DNA from 2 places in the Mesorhizobium sp. M0047 genome. Region 2 is predicted to be linked to the other one. Evidence: predicted binding sites of a transcription regulator. Region 2 holds the regulator's gene; the other holds the start of a gene.
What was found. The regulator LexA, encoded in region 2, represses DNA repair genes until DNA is damaged. The targets are predictions, from matches to a motif close to TGTTCNNNNTGTGTTCNG.

Region 1 (7,618 bases), on a different contig from region 2:
AGCCGTGGGCGCATCGGCATGCGGCCCGACCGCGCCGATCCGCGCCGCAGCCAGTATCGTGCCGACGACATAGCGGCGCTGGCGACCCGGAGGGCGCGCGGAAGAAGCGCCTCGGCCATCGCCGAAAGCGCCATTGCCTGGGGCGAGCCATCGATCGTAACGGCGATCTCGACCGTCTCGCACGGTCGCCTTGTCTACCGTGGCCAGGACGCCGTTGCGCTTTCCGCGAATGCGACACTGGAAGAAGCAGCCGCAGTGCTATGGGATCTGCCTGGACCGGTGGCTTTCGAAGCGCAGTTGCCGGATGCACCCCTTGAAGACAGCCGAGCCGCGGCCTTTGCGCAACTTGCCATGCTTGCCGGCCAGGAACGCTCATCTCTCGGGCGCAATGCCGCGTCGCTGCATGCCGACGCCGTGCACGCTGTCGGCGTGTTTGGGGGGGCGGGCGGGGGCGGGCGCCCCCCCCCACGCCCCCCACAGGGAGTGATGGGGGCACTCGAGGGGGGTGGGGGGCGGCCCGCGCCAGTCCAGGTCCGGTCCATGGGCGATTGGCGCACGACTGGTCGGTGGGTGCCGGCGGCGCGGAAGCGATCCGCCGCGCGCTTGTCCTGCTTGCCGATCATGAACTGAACGCGTCGACCTTCGCCGCGCGCGTCGCGGCCTCGACCGGCGCGCCGCTGGCCGCTTGCCTGCTCGCGGGGCTCTCGACACTGTCAGGCCCTCGTCATGGCGGCGCCGGCGAGGCGGTGATGCAACTGGCCGAGGATGCGGCACGGCACGGCGCCGATGCGACGATCCGGCGCTGGCTCAGTCATGATCGACCGCTGCCGGGCTTCGGTCATCAGCTCTATCCCGATGGCGATCCGCGGGCGGAAGCGCTGCTGTCGGTAGTCGAGGTCGACGGCACATTATCGTCGCTGTGCGACGCGGCCCATGCCGCGACTGGTGCGCTTCCCAACATTGACTTTGCCCTGGTCGCGCTGACGCGCAGCCTTGGCTTGCCGCGCGATGCGCCGTTCCGCCTGTTCGCACTCGCACGCAGCGTCGGCTGGGCCGCGCATACGGTCGAACAGATAACTAGCGGAGGCCTTATCAGGCCCCGCGGCCGTTATGTGGGAGTGCTGCCATAGGGCCGAAGGGTACCGGTCTTCGGAAAAGTGGGACGGGCAGCGATCCGATGTGCCGTTGTTTCAATCCGAACGCCTCAAGACATCGTGTCGAGCTTGCGCTGCATGGCTGCGATCTGGTCCTTCAGCTCCTGCAGGTCGTCGGGCTTGTCAGGCGTTTCCTTCTTGGCCGGCTCGGACGCTGGCGTAGCGGCTGGTGCGGAGCCCGCGGGCGGAAACGGCGTGAACAGACGCATCGCATTCTGGAACATTTCCATATTGCGGCGCGTCTGCTCCTCCAGCGCCTTGATTGGCGTGGTGATTTTCATCATGTCCAGCGGCGACTTGCCGAGCGCACCCTTCATCTGCTCGCGAAAGCGCTCCTGCTCCTTGGAGAAGGCGAGCATCGACTGTTCGAGGAAGCTCGGCACGATCATCTGCATCTGGTCGCCGTAATAGGCGATCAGCTGGCGCAGGAACGGGATCGGCAGCATGTTCTGCCCATCCTTGTTCTCCAGTTCGAAGATGATCTGGGTCAGCACCGGATGCGTGATGTCGTCACCGGTCTTGGCGTCCTGGACGGTGAACTCCTCGCCCTTCTTGACCATCTCGGCGAGGTCCTCGAGCGTCACATAGGTGCTGGTGCCGGTGTTGTAGAGGCGGCGATTGGCGTATTTCTTGATGATGATCGGATCGTCTTTCGCGGCCATCTACATCCTCCCGGGGACACCGGCGGGCCTCTGAGTAAGCCGCCGATAACGATTGTGCCTTTTTTGAGGATATGCGCAAAAGCCTCACAATTCCAAGCAGTTTGTGCAGTGCGGGATCACTAAATGCTGCATAGCGGCCAAAATATGCTGCGCAGCAATGAGGGAACTGCCGCCCCGGCGAAGCACGACCCGCTTGTGACGCATGGGCGCCATGCCCATTTCCGGTTTGACTTGGATCATGGAAAGGGCAAGAAAAGTCGCCAACAACGCCCAAAAATACGACAGCTCGAAGTCCGGAGAAGAAAATGACCTCTGCCAATTCCATCGTCGTCGCCAGCGCCGCACGCACACCGGTCGGCTCCTTCAACGGCGCCTTCGCCGCCACCCCGGCACATGAGCTCGGTGCCGTCGTCATCAGGGAATTGCTGTCGCGCGCCGGTGTCGAACCAGGCGAGGTCGACGAGGTCATCCTTGGTCAGGTGCTGACCGCGGCGCAGGGTCAGAACCCGGCCCGCCAGGCATCGATCAATGCCGGCCTGCCCAAGGAAACCACGGCCTGGGGCCTCAATCAGGTTTGCGGCTCGGGGCTGCGCGCCATTGCGCTCGGCATGCAGCAGATCGCCGCCGGCGACGCCAAGGTGATCATCGCGGGCGGCCAGGAATCGATGTCGCTTTCGACACATGCCCAGCACCTGCGCGCCGGCGTCAAGATGGGCGACTTCAAGCTGATCGACACCATGATCAAGGACGGGCTGTGGGATGCCTTCAACGGCTATCACATGGGCAACACCGCCGAAAACGTCGCGCGCCAGTTCCAGATCACCCGCGACGACCAGGACCAGTTCGCACTGGCCTCGCAGAACAAGGCCGAGGCCGCGCAGAAGGCCGGCAAATTCAAGGACGAGATCGTCGCCGTCACCATCAAGGGCAAGAAGGGCGACACCATTGTCGACCAGGATGAGTACATCCGTCACGGCGCCACGATCGACGCCATGACCAAGCTGAAGCCGGCTTTCGACAAGGACGGCACGGTAACCGCCGCCAACGCCTCCGGCATCAATGACGGCGCCGCGGGTGCTGTGCTGATGAGCGAAGCGGAAGCAGTGAGGCGCGGCATCACCCCGCTGGCGCGTATCGTGTCCTGGGCAACCGCCGGCGTCGATCCGCAGATCATGGGCACCGGACCTATTCCCGCCTCGCGCAAGGCATTGGAAAAGGCCGGCTGGTCGGTCGGCGATCTGGACCTGATCGAGGCCAACGAAGCCTTTGCGGCGCAAGCCTGCGCCGTCAACAAGGATATGGGCTGGGATCCTTCGATCGTCAACGTCAACGGCGGTGCGATCGCCATCGGTCACCCGATCGGCGCCTCAGGTGCCCGCATCTTCAACACACTGGTCTTCGAGATGCGCCGGCGCGGCGCCAAGAAGGGCCTCGCTACGCTCTGCATCGGCGGCGGCATGGGCGTCGCCATGTGCGTGGAGGCAATCTGAGAAAAAGAGTGAATGGTGAGTGGCAAATGGTGAATGGCGGGTAGCCGTCCGTCTTCGACCATTCACCATTCACTATTGACCATTCACGAAAAACTCTAGGGAGGAGGAACTTCATGACCAAGGTAGCAATCGTCACGGGCGGATCGCGCGGCATCGGCGCGGCGATCTCGATCACATTGAAGAACGCCGGCTATTCGGTTGCCGCCAACTATGCCGGCAATGACGAAGCGGCGGCGAAATTCAAGGCCGAGACCGGCATTCCGGTCTACAAATGGTCGGTCGCCGACTATGACGCCTGCGCCGCCGGCATCAGCCAAGTCGAGGCCGATCTCGGCCCCGTCTCGGTGCTGGTCAACAATGCCGGCATCACCCGTGACGCCATGTTCCACAAGATCACGCGCGAGCAGTGGAAAGAGGTCATCGACACCAATTTGTCGGGCGTCTTCAACATGACGCATCCGCTGTGGAGCGGCATGCGCGACCGTAAGTTCGGCCGTGTCATCACCATCTCCTCGATCAACGGCCAGAAGGGCCAGGCCGGCCAGGTCAACTATTCCGCCGCCAAGGCCGGCGACATCGGTTTCAGCAAAGCTCTGGCTCAAGAGGGGGCGCGCGCGGGCATCACCGTCAATGTCATCTGCCCCGGCTACATCGCCACCGAGATGGTCAAGGCGATCGACGAGAAGGTGCTCAACGAGCGCATCATCCCGCAAATCCCCGTCGGCCGCCTCGGCGAGCCCGAGGAGATCGCGCGCTGCGTCGTTTTCCTGGCTTCCGAAGATGCCGGCTTCATCACCGGCTCGACTATCACAGCCAATGGCGGCCAGTATTTCGCCTGACGACGCGGCGATGCAGGCGGACAGCTCCACGGGCCGGTACGCCGGCCCGTTTTTCGTTGCCGGCCTGATCTTTTCGAGATATCCTCGTCGGTCGCTGACCCAATCCGGCACGCAGAGGTTAACGGCCGGCCGCTGCCCTGTGCGAAACCTGTTCCCAAGCCTGTGGATAATTGGTGGAAAACCTGTCTACAACACTAGGTATTGGGGTGAACAAACCAAGAAAATCATGCCATCGCCGATTCGTCTCCGATTCGTTCTGGCTTTGACCGGAAAGTTAACGATGGCGACCTGAATCGCCAGCCCAATCCTTAACGTTGGTTAGGAAAGATCAACAATTTCATGCCGTTGGGCGAGGGACGCCAAGCCTTCATGATCGCTCATGGGCAAAGGTTAACGTCATAGCCCTCCTAGCATGAAACGGGCCAGTTCGGGGATTCAGCATGTGGTGCGTTCGGTGGTCGCGAAACCCACATGTAGCCGTGAACAAAAGCTGAATCTGCAGGAGTCACTGATTCGTCGCCGATTCGTTCCAGACTCGTTCTATCCGTTAATCCGCAGCCGATTGAGAGCTTGACAAAGACCCCTTCTAGCCGCCGGCGGAACATTCCGCTTTCGCTTCTCGCCCGAAATCCCTATGTGTCCCCTGTCATACGCGCCAGTTGAGGCACGCTCCCGACAACCAGAGGCCAGAAGCCTTATTTCCGGATCAATGAACATCCAGCCGAAACACACTGAGCCACTGATCCTTTCGGGTCGCGACGTGACTGCCGTACTTGGGCCCACCAACACCGGCAAGACCCATCTCGCCATCGAGCGCATGGTGGCACACGAGAGTGGTATCATCGGCCTCCCGCTCAGGCTGCTGGCGCGCGAGGTCTATGCCCGCGTCTGCGAAAAGGTTGGCGCCCACAAGGTCGCGCTGATCACCGGCGAGGAAAAGATCCAGCCGGCGGGCGCGAAATATTCGGTCTGCACCGTTGAGGCCATGCCGCGCGAGACCGATGCCGCCTTTGTCGCCATCGACGAGGTGCAGCTTGCCGGCGACCTCGAACGCGGCCACATCTTCACCGACCGCATCCTGCATCTGCGCGGCCGTCAGGAAACGTTGCTGCTCGGTGCCGCCACCATGCACGGCATTTTGCAGCGCCTGCTGAGAGGCGTCTCTGTGGTGACGCGGCCGAGGCTGTCGCATCTTGCCTATGCCGGCTCCAAGAAACTGACCCGTCTGCCGCGGCGCACGGCGATCGTCGCCTTCTCCGCCGACGAGGTCTACGCCATCGCCGAACTGATCCGCCGGCAGCAAGGCGGTGCCGCAGTTGTGCTCGGCGCGCTCAGCCCACGCACCCGCAACGCCCAGGTGGCGCTGTTCCAGTCGGGCGATGTCGACTATCTCATTGCCACCGACGCCATCGGCATGGGCCTCAACCTCGATCTCGATCACGTCGCTTTCGCCCAGAACCGAAAGTTCGATGGTTATCAGTATCGCAACCTGGCGGCGGCCGAGCTTGGCCAGATCGCCGGCCGCGCCGGTCGGCATCTGCGCGACGGCACCTTTGGCGTAACCGGCCAGGTCGACCCGCTGGACGAGGAACTGATCAAGAAGATCGAAGGCCATGATTTCGATCCGGTGAAGGTGCTGCAATGGCGAACCGCGCGTTTCGACTTCGCCAGCCTCGATGCGCTGAAGCGCTCGATCGAAACCAATGCCCCGGTCGAAGGGCTGACGCGTGCGCTGCCTGCGGTCGACGCGCAGGCGCTTGAATATCTGTCGCGCGACGAAGACATCCGCGCTCTTGCCAGCAATGCCAAACGCGTGGCGCTGCTGTGGGAGGCCTGCGCGCTGCCCGATTACCGCAGGATCGCGCCGGCCCAGCATGCAGACCTCGTTGCTTCGATCTACACGGACCTTGCGCGGCATGGCCATGTCGACGAGAATTACATGGCCGAGCAGGTGCGCCGCGCCGACACCACCGAGGGTGACATCGACACGCTGTCGCATCGCATTGCCCAGATCCGCACCTGGACATTCGTGTCGAACCGGCCCGGTTGGCTGGCCGATCAGGCACACTGGCAGGAAAAGACGCGCGAAATCGAAGACAGATTGTCGGATGCGCTGCATGAGCGGTTGACGAAACGCTTCGTAGACCGCAGGACTTCCGTCCTCATGCGGCGCCTTAGAGAAAATACCATGCCTGAAGCCGAAATTAGTCCTACCGGAACCGTCCTTGTCGAAGGCCACCATGTCGGCGAGTTGCAAGGGTTCCGCTTCACCGCCGACCAGACCGTCGGCGGCGAAGACGCCAAGGCCGTGCGCACCGCCGCCCAAAAGGCGCTGGCCGCCGAGTTCGAGGCGCGCGCCGAGCGCTTCGGCGCTTCAGCCAATGGCGACATCGCGCTTGGCTCGGACGGCACGCTGCGCTGGATCGGCGCGCCGATCGGCACGCTGGTTTCCGGCGAAGACGCGCTGAAGCCGCGGCTGGTGTTGCTGGCCGACGAACAACTGACTGGCCCGGCACGCGACAAGGTCGCCGCGCGTGCCGAGCGGTTCGTCAATTTCCAGATCGAATCGCTGCTGAAGCCGCTGGTCGACCTTAAGAATGCCGACCAGATTTCCGGCATCGGCCGCGGCATCGCCTTCCAGCTGGTCGAGAATTTCGGTCTCATCAACCGCCGCGACATCGCCGAGGAGATGAAGTCGCTCGACCAGGAAGGTCGCGCCGCCCTTCGCCGGCTTGGCGTGCGCTTCGGCGCCTACCATGTCTTCGTGCCGGCGCTGATCAAGCCGGCGCCCGCCGGACTGGTGACGCTTCTCTGGGCGTTGAAAAACGACGGCAAGGACAAGCCCGGATTTGGCGACGTGGTTCACGCGCTCGCTTCCGGCCGCACATCGGTGGTCATCGATCCTGCCTTCGACAAGACCTTCTACAAGTTGGCCGGCTACCGCAATCTCGGCCGCCGCGCTGTGCGCATCGACATCCTGGAACGGCTGGCCGACCTGATCCGCCCCGCGACCAACTGGAAGCCAGGTCTCGGGCAACGCCCGGATGGCGCCTATGACGGACAGTCCTTCATGGTGACGCCGCCCATGATGTCGATCCTCGGCGCCACCGCCGACGACATGGAAGAAATCCTGAAAGGCTTGGGCTACCGCGCCGAGCCGAAGCCGCCGGCCGAGGTGAAGGCGCGGCTCGAAGCACAGGACAATGCCGCGCGCGAAGCTGCCGCTGCCAAGCTGGCGGCGGAAGAGGCGGCACGTGCCGAACAGGCCAAGGCGGCAGAAGCCGCGGCAACTGACGCGGCCGCGGAGGCAGCGATCGAAGGTTCGGAGCCGGCATCGGACGCAGTGGCCGTTTCGGACAAGCCGGCCGAAAGTCCTGCCGAAATCATCGCGGACGCCGCCGCAGAACCTACTGTGCCCGATGTGGCAGAACAGGCGGACACTCCAGTCGAAACCGCGCAGGACGAAGCCGAGA
Region 2 (7,618 bases):
ACGAACGGTCGAGGTCGAGGCATTCTGCTCGTGATCGGCATGCAGGATGAAGATGCGCTCCATGGCGCGCGCCAGCACCGGGTTGATCTTGTATTCCTCGCATGGCACGGCAAAGCACATATGCAGGAAATTGGCGGCGAAATTCAGCTCGTTCTTCGGGTAAATGAAGGGCTGGCCGATGTGGTATTTGTAGGCCATCGCCGCGATCGTCGGCATCTTGGCGATTAGCCGCATCGACGCCACCATGCGCTGGTACGGATCGGAGATGTCGGTGGAATCGTGATAGAAGGCCGACAGCGCGCCGACCACGCCGCACATCACGGCCATCGGGTGCGCGTCGCGGCGGAAGCCGGTGAAGAAGCGCGACATCTGTTCGTGCACCATGGTGTGGCGCGTCACGCGGTAGTCGAAATCGTCCTTCTGCGCCTTGGTCGGCAATTCACCGTAGAGCAGGAGATAGCAGACCTCGAGGAAGTCGCCGTGTTCGGCCAACTGGTCGATCGGGTAGCCGCGATGAAGCAGGATGCCGGCGTCGCCGTCGATGAAGGTGATTTCGGATTCGCAGCTTGCGGTCGAGGTGAAGCCGGGATCGTAGGTGAAGGCCCCGGTGGTGGTGTAGAGCGAAGCGATGTCGATGACGTCAGGCCCGACAGAACCGCTTCGCACCTTGAATTCGTGGGTCTTGCCGGCGAATGCAAGCGTTGCCGTGGTCTCCTGGCCCTTGCCGCCCAAGTCCAGTTTTTTAGCAGCGTCGGTCATTGCAAACTCCTTCTTGTTTCCTCATGCCGGCAAAGGCAAAATTCTGCAGAGCGACACGTTGAGATCACCGCAATGCGCGTATTCGCCACCGCATTTCAGGAGGTGCGTGCCAGATTGGGCCAAGGCCTAATGTTGCACTGCGAAACCCGCCTTTCAATGCCAATCTTCTTGGGCCAGTTTGCTCCTAATCGATTTGGTCTTCTATGCGCGCCAGGCTTTCCTCGCGGCCGAGCACGGCAAGCACATCGAACACGCCCGGCGAGGTGCTTTTGCCGGTCAAAGCGGCGCGCAGAGGCTGGGCCACGGCGCCAAGCTTGTGGCCACCAGCCATGGCAACCTCGCGGATCGCGGCCTCTGCCGAGGCGGCCGTCCAATCGCTTGTAAGCCCATTCAAAGCTTCGTGAGCGCCGCGTAGGATCTTGCGGGCATCGTCATTGAGCAGAAGGGCCGCCTTGTCGTCGATCGGTAGTGGCCGCGTGGCAAACAGGAAGGCGGCACCATCGACGAGTTCGACCAGCGTCTTGGCGCGCTCCTTCAGCCCCGGCAACGCGGCCAGCAGCTGCGCCTTGTTGCTGTCGTTCAGACGCGCGGCCATCGCCGGGCCGGCTTCGAGATAGGGCAGGGTGGCGATGAAGATATCGAACAGCTCGGCGTCGCTCATGCGGCGCATATGCGCGCCGTTGATCGCCTCCAGCTTGGCGAAGTCGAATCGGGCCGCACTTTTGTTGACATCACCGATGTCGAACCAGGAGATCATGTCGTCGATCGACATGATCTCGTCGTCGCCGTGGCTCCAGCCCAAGCGCGCCAGGTAGTTCAGCAATGCCTCCGGCAGATAACCCATGGCACGATAGGCTTCGACGCCGAGCGCGCCATGCCGCTTCGACAGCTTGGCGCCATCGGCACCGTGGATCAACGGGATGTGCGACATCGAGGGCACGGCCCAGCCCATGGCGTTGTAGATCACGGTCTGGCGCGCGGCGTTGGTCAGATGATCGTCGCCGCGGATGATATGGGTGACGCCCATGTCATGATCATCGACGACGACGGCATGCATGTAGGTCGGATTGCCGTCCGAACGCAGGATGATGAAATCGTCGAGGTCCTTGTTGGGGAAGCGTACCTCGCCCTGGACACGGTCATGGACAATCGTCTCGCCCTCGGTCGGCGCCTTGATGCGGATGGCACCCTTGGCGCCTGCAGGCGCCTCTGAGGGGGCACGGTCGCGCCAGCGGCCATCATAGCGGGGCGGCAGGCCTTTGGCTCTGGCGGCCTCGCGCATCGCCTCCAGTTCGGCCGGCGTGGCATAGCAATAATAAGCCTTGCCCAGGCGCACGAGTTCCTCGGCCACCTCCCGGTGGCGCGGCGCGCGCTCGAACTGCGACACCGGCTCGCCGTCCCAGGTTAGGCCGAGCCAGGAAAGCCCGTCAAGAATGGCAGCTGTCGCCGCGTCGTTGGAGCGTTCGCGATCGGTATCTTCGATGCGCAGCAGCATCGTGCCGCCGGTGTGCCTTGCATACAGCCAATTGAACAGCGCCGTGCGCGCGCCGCCTATATGCAGGTAGCCGGTAGGCGAGGGAGCAAAACGGGTGACGACCTTGTCGGACATGTAACTCTCGGAAACCATCTGAAGCGGGTGCGGTGCGCGGACTTTCGCGCGCCCGGCGTTCATGTAGCATAGGGTGTCGAGGGCGCAAGGGGCAGACCCGATGGCTGGACGAGGCTGGGGCTCGGATCAGGACGAGGACGCTGTCATTGGCGTCAGCGAGCGGTCCCTGTTTGCAGCGCCACTGCCAGCTTCATTGCCGCCGCCATCGCCCCTTGTGCCGGCACCCGACAAGGCGCCTTTGCAAGCCGGTGTCTCCGCCCCTGTTCCAACTGCCGAAGCCAGCAGGATCGTGCGCTTGCGCCGGCAGATTGGCCTGATATCACCGCCGCGCCTGCGCAATAGCCTGGCCATGGCGGCAGGCCTGGAACTCGACCGAGGCGTGGCCTTCCTGCTGGTGCCGGTCTGCCTGGCAAGCGGGGCGATCGGCTATTTTTCGCTTGTGGCGGAGCCGGACTTCGCAAAGCCTGTCGCAGTTGTCATCTTGGCGGGGCTCTGTGCGCTGGTCTCGCGTTCCTGGCCGAAAACCCATCTGTCCTTCATGGCGGCGCTTTTGTGTACACTCGGCCTGCTCGCCGCGAAGGTCGAGACATGGCGAGCCGGAACGCAGATGCTGGGCTCGGAAATCTCGACGCAAGTGACCGGCCGGGTCGTCTCGCTCGAACGGATGGAGAGCGGTCGCATCCGGCTGACAATCGACGTGGCATCGACTGCAAGGCCGAAACTGCGCTATGCGCCGGAGCGGGTGCGGCTTTCGGCACGCAATATCCCGGCGGACATGACCGCCGGTTCCCTGATCACTGGGTATGCCAAGCTGTTGCCACCGACCGGGCCGGTGCGGCCGGACAGCTACGACTTCTCCTTCGACAGCTATTTCGCCGGCATCGGCGGCAGCGGTTTCTTTCTCGGCAATCCAAAACTTGTCGTCACCGATGACGATAACATGCCGTTGGCGGCCCGGCTTTCCTCGGGGATCGAAAAAGCCCGTGAGGCCATTGCCGATCACATCAGGGGCAGCGTCGGTGGCGCCGAAGGCGAGATCGCCGCGGCGCTGATCGTCGGCGTTCGCGCCGGCATTCCCGATGACGTGAACGAGGCGATGCGGCGTACCGGCATCTATCACATCATCTCCATTTCCGGACTGCACATGGCGCTGGTCGCTGGCACCATCATGGGTTTGCTGCGTGGCGCCTTCGCCCTGTTTCCGGATTTTTCCGCGCGTCGCCCGGTCAAGAAGTATGCTGCGGCTGCCGCACTGTTCTCGATCGCCGCCTATCTTATCATCTCAGGCGTCGTCGTTGCCGCCGAGCGCAGTTTCATCATGCTGGCGGTGATGCTGATTGCCGTTCTTTTTGATCGGACAGCACTGACGATGCGCAATCTGGCGATCTCGGCGATCGCGGTCATCATGGTGTCGCCGCATGAAGTGGTCGGCCCGAGTTTTCAAATGTCGTTTGCCGCGACGGCCGCGCTGGTCGGTGCCTATGCCGGCTGGGCGGATCATCGTGCGGGGAAGGCGAGGCCACCGCCGCCAAAGCGATCCTTGCCCGGCTTCCTGACGCGAAAACTCCTGCTGGCGGCAGCCGGCCTTGCCATGACCTCCATCATCGCCGGCAGCGCCACGGCGCTGTTTGCCATCTGGCATTTTCAGCGTGTGTCGCCGCTCAGCCTGTTCGCCAACCTGGCCATCATGCCTATCGTAACAGTCGTAATGTTCCTGGCTGTCGCCAGCGCGCTGCTGATGCCATTCGGCTTGGACTGGCCGGCCCTCTTTCTGATGGGCAAAGGCCTGACGGTGATGATCGCGATGTCCGGATGGATTTCCGAGCGTTCGCCAGTCGACGCAATCGGTTTGATTTCGCAGCAATCCGTCGTGCTGGTGACGATTGCCTTGGTCATCGCGACGATGGCGACCACATGGTTGCGGCTCGCAGCGCTTCCCTTCGCGCTTGCCGGCCTGTTGACCGTCTCGGATACGCGCGTACCTGACGTGCTGGTCTCGGAGGATGCGAGGCTGGTGGCGCTGCCGATTGGCGGCGGCGAACTCGCGGTCAGCCGGGCCAGGCCGAACGAATTCACCGTCGACAACTGGAAGCGTGCGCTGACGTCCGAAAGCATTATCGCGCCGGAGGTGTTCGACGAAGGCGACGGGCAATTCGACGTCGAGGATGCGGCTGAAATGCCGCCGGGAGCGCCATTCTATTGCACATCAGGCGTTTGTCTCGCCAGGCATCCGTCCGGTGCTATCATTGCCTATGTCGAGGACCGAAAGGACACCTGGAAAGCCTGCGGCTTCGCCGACCTGATCGTCATCAACGACGCGACGGCCTATGACGCTTGTCACAACCCGCTGGTTCTCGTCATCACCAAGCGGCAACTGGCTCGCAATGGCAGTGCTGCCGTCTTCTTCGATCGCCAGTCGGCGACTGCGCCGGCAACGGTCAGCTTTGCGGTGGGTAAGCCCTACCGGCCTTGGCACGTGCAACGCAAGTTTTCGCGCGAGGCGAGGGGCCTGCCGCCCTTCAAGAGACCGGACAAGCCCGTCGTTAAACCGCAGCTGCCTCAGTAACGGCGGATCAGGCCGACAAGCTTGCCTTGCACCTTGACCCGGTCTGGACCGAAAATCCGTGTCTCATAGGCCGGATTGGCGGCTTCGAGAGCAATCGAGGCACCCTTGCGGCGAAACCGCTTCAGCGTCGCTTCCTCTTCATCCACCAGCGCCACGATGATTTCGCCAGGGCTCGCCGTATCGGCGTTGCGGATGATGACGGTGTCGCCGTCGAAGATGCCGGCCTCGATCATCGAGTCGCCCTTGACCTCCAGCGCATAGTGCTCGCCTCCCATGATCATGTCCGGCGGCACCGAGATCGAATGGGTCTGGTGCTGGATGGCATCGATCGGCACACCGGCGGCGATGCGCCCCATCACAGGGATCGACACGGCGGAGACCACGTCGTCGTCATTGCCGGCTGAAGGCATCCGCGAAGACGCCGGCTTGATCTGCCGGCCAAGGCCGCCCTGGCCGACGCTGGCCTGACCAAGACTGCCTTGGATGACGCTTGGCGAGAATTTTTTTGCGGCGTTGAGGCCGGGCGCGATCGAATCCGGCAGCCGCAGCACTTCCAACGCGCGTGCCCGGTTGGGCAGCCGGCGAATGAAGCCGCGCTCTTCCAGTGCCGTGATCAAACGATGAATCCCGGATTTGGAGGCAAGGTCGAGCGCCTCCTTCATCTCGTCGAAGGATGGCGGAATGCCGCTTTCCTTCAGGCGTTCATGAATGAACATCAGCAGTTCGTGTTGCTTGCGTGTCAGCATGGCGGCCCCCAGGGTACCTAAAACCAGAATCAGAAAACAAACCCAGAACAAACACTATATGTTCCAGTTGTGTTCTGCAACCGTTTAAAGTTTAATGAATCTGTTAAGGCCGCTGAAATTATTTGGCGCGCGCCAGCGCGCTTGGGTGATCACGGCATGCCGTCACAAGGCGCTTTCCGGCATTGAAATTGTTATGGTTAATGGGCTGCCGCCCATCGTTGGCCCAAGCTTTGGCATGAGCTGCCCATGGATCCGCGACGGGGCATTTCCAGCCTTCCATGCGTTCGTCTGCCGTGAACGAAACGAAGCCAAAATGCCAACCTTGGTTAATTTGTTGATGCCAGTGTTGGCCAGCAGCGGCAACCGGATTTGTGCACTGGAAATTCGTCCCTCCATCATCCGACCAAGAGGCAACGATGCGACAACAGTTGGGACGACTGCGTCAGGTCACGGCCTCCTTGACGGCGAAACGCTGGTCCTTCCATGCATCCGTTCGCAGAATGTCTTCCAGCACCTCGACCGCCAGCCACACGTCCTTGTAGCCGACATAGAGCGGCGTAAATCCGAAACGGATGGTTGACGGCGCGCGGAAGTCACCGATCACTCCGCGCTCGATCAGCGCCCGCATGATTTGATAGCCATGATCGTGAACGAACGACACCTGGCTGCCGCGCCTGGTCGCGTCGCGGGTGCTCTCCAGCGTGAGGCCATAGGCGCCGCACTTCGCTTCGACGAGCTGGATGAACAGTTCGGTCAGCGCGACGCTTTTCTTTCGCAATGCCGCCACGTCGACGTCGTTCCAGATTGCGAGCGCACCTTTGAGCGCCCGCATCGACAGGACCGGCTGCGTGCCGCACAGAAAGCGGCGGATACCGGTGCCGGCAACATAGCCTCGTTCGAAGGCAAAGGGCCGTGCATGCCCCCACCAGCCGCTGAGCGGCTGGCTGATCGCGCCGTGGTGGCGTTGCGCGGCATAGATGAAGGCTGGCGCACCTGGACCGCCGTTGAGGTACTTGTAGGTGCAGCCGACAGCGAAATCGGCTTTTGCATGATCGAGCTCGACTGGCAGAGCGCCAGCGGTGTGGCATAGATCCCAGACGATCAGCACTCCGGCCGCATGAGCTATGCGCGTCAGCGCCGCCATGTCGCGCAGTTCACCCGATTTGTAATTGACGTGGTTGACCAGCACCACCGCGACGCTTTCGTCGATCAGCTCTTCGATGGTTGGCGCGTCGACGCCCGCGAGGCGCAGAAGGACCCCATCGCGGGTCGAGGCAACGCCTTCGGCGATGTAGAGGTCGGTGGGAAAACTGTCAGCCTCGGCGACGATGGCCGATCGGCCGGGCCGCATCTCCATCGCGGCATGTAGCACCTTGTAGATGTTGATCGACGTCGTGTCGCAGACAACAGTCTGTCCGGCTGCGGCCCCGATCAAGCGTCCGAGCTGGTCGCCAAGTTCGATCGGCATCTCGAACCATCCGGCTGTATTCCAGGCCCGAATGAGATCCTTGGCCCATTCCTCGGTGGCCGCCTGCTGCAGCTCGCCGAAAACGGCATGCGACGCTGCCCCAAGCGAATTGCCGTCGAGATAGATCACCCCCTCCGGCAGAATGAAACGATCGCGCATGGCGCGGAGCGGATCCGTGGCATCCATCGCTTCGATTGCAGCGAGATCAGGAATTCCACTCATGGTCAGTCAGTCCTCGGTTGTTCGCGAAGGTTTTCCGCTGCAAGCGCGCCCTCGATGTGCCTGTTCTCATTTCGATTGTGTCAAAGCCGGGTACGGACTGCCCACAGCTCCGGAAACAGCACGACCTCGAGCATCTTCTTGAGATACGAAGCACCCGACGTGCCGCCGGTGCCGCGTTTCAGGCCGATGATGCGCTCGACCGTGGTGACGTGGTTGAAGCGCCAGCGGCGGAAATAGTCCTCGAAGTC

Region 1: a site for LexA is predicted at 4,671-4,688, ahead of NKJ89_RS22665 (helicase-related protein). Genes of this name have one in related genera too.

What each region holds. Positions count from the first base shown of each region.
Region 1 covers NZ_JAMYUW010000026.1:27,093-34,710, reverse strand. The annotation lists gene NKJ89_RS35780 (hypothetical protein) at 1-630, shown strand, start outside; gene NKJ89_RS35775 (citrate synthase) at 567-1,130, shown strand; gene phaR (polyhydroxyalkanoate synthesis repressor PhaR) at 1,205-1,816, opposite strand; gene NKJ89_RS22675 (acetyl-CoA C-acetyltransferase) at 2,122-3,306, shown strand; gene phbB (acetoacetyl-CoA reductase) at 3,420-4,145, shown strand; gene NKJ89_RS22665 (helicase-related protein) at 4,855-7,618, shown strand, end outside.
Region 2 covers NZ_JAMYUW010000041.1:41,298-48,915, reverse strand. The annotation lists gene gltA (citrate synthase) at 1-759, opposite strand, end outside; gene gltX (glutamate--tRNA ligase) at 944-2,368, opposite strand; gene NKJ89_RS28580 (ComEC/Rec2 family competence protein) at 2,469-4,934, shown strand; gene lexA (transcriptional repressor LexA) at 4,928-5,680, opposite strand; gene kynU (kynureninase) at 6,123-7,370, opposite strand; gene kynA (tryptophan 2,3-dioxygenase) at 7,451-7,618, opposite strand, start outside.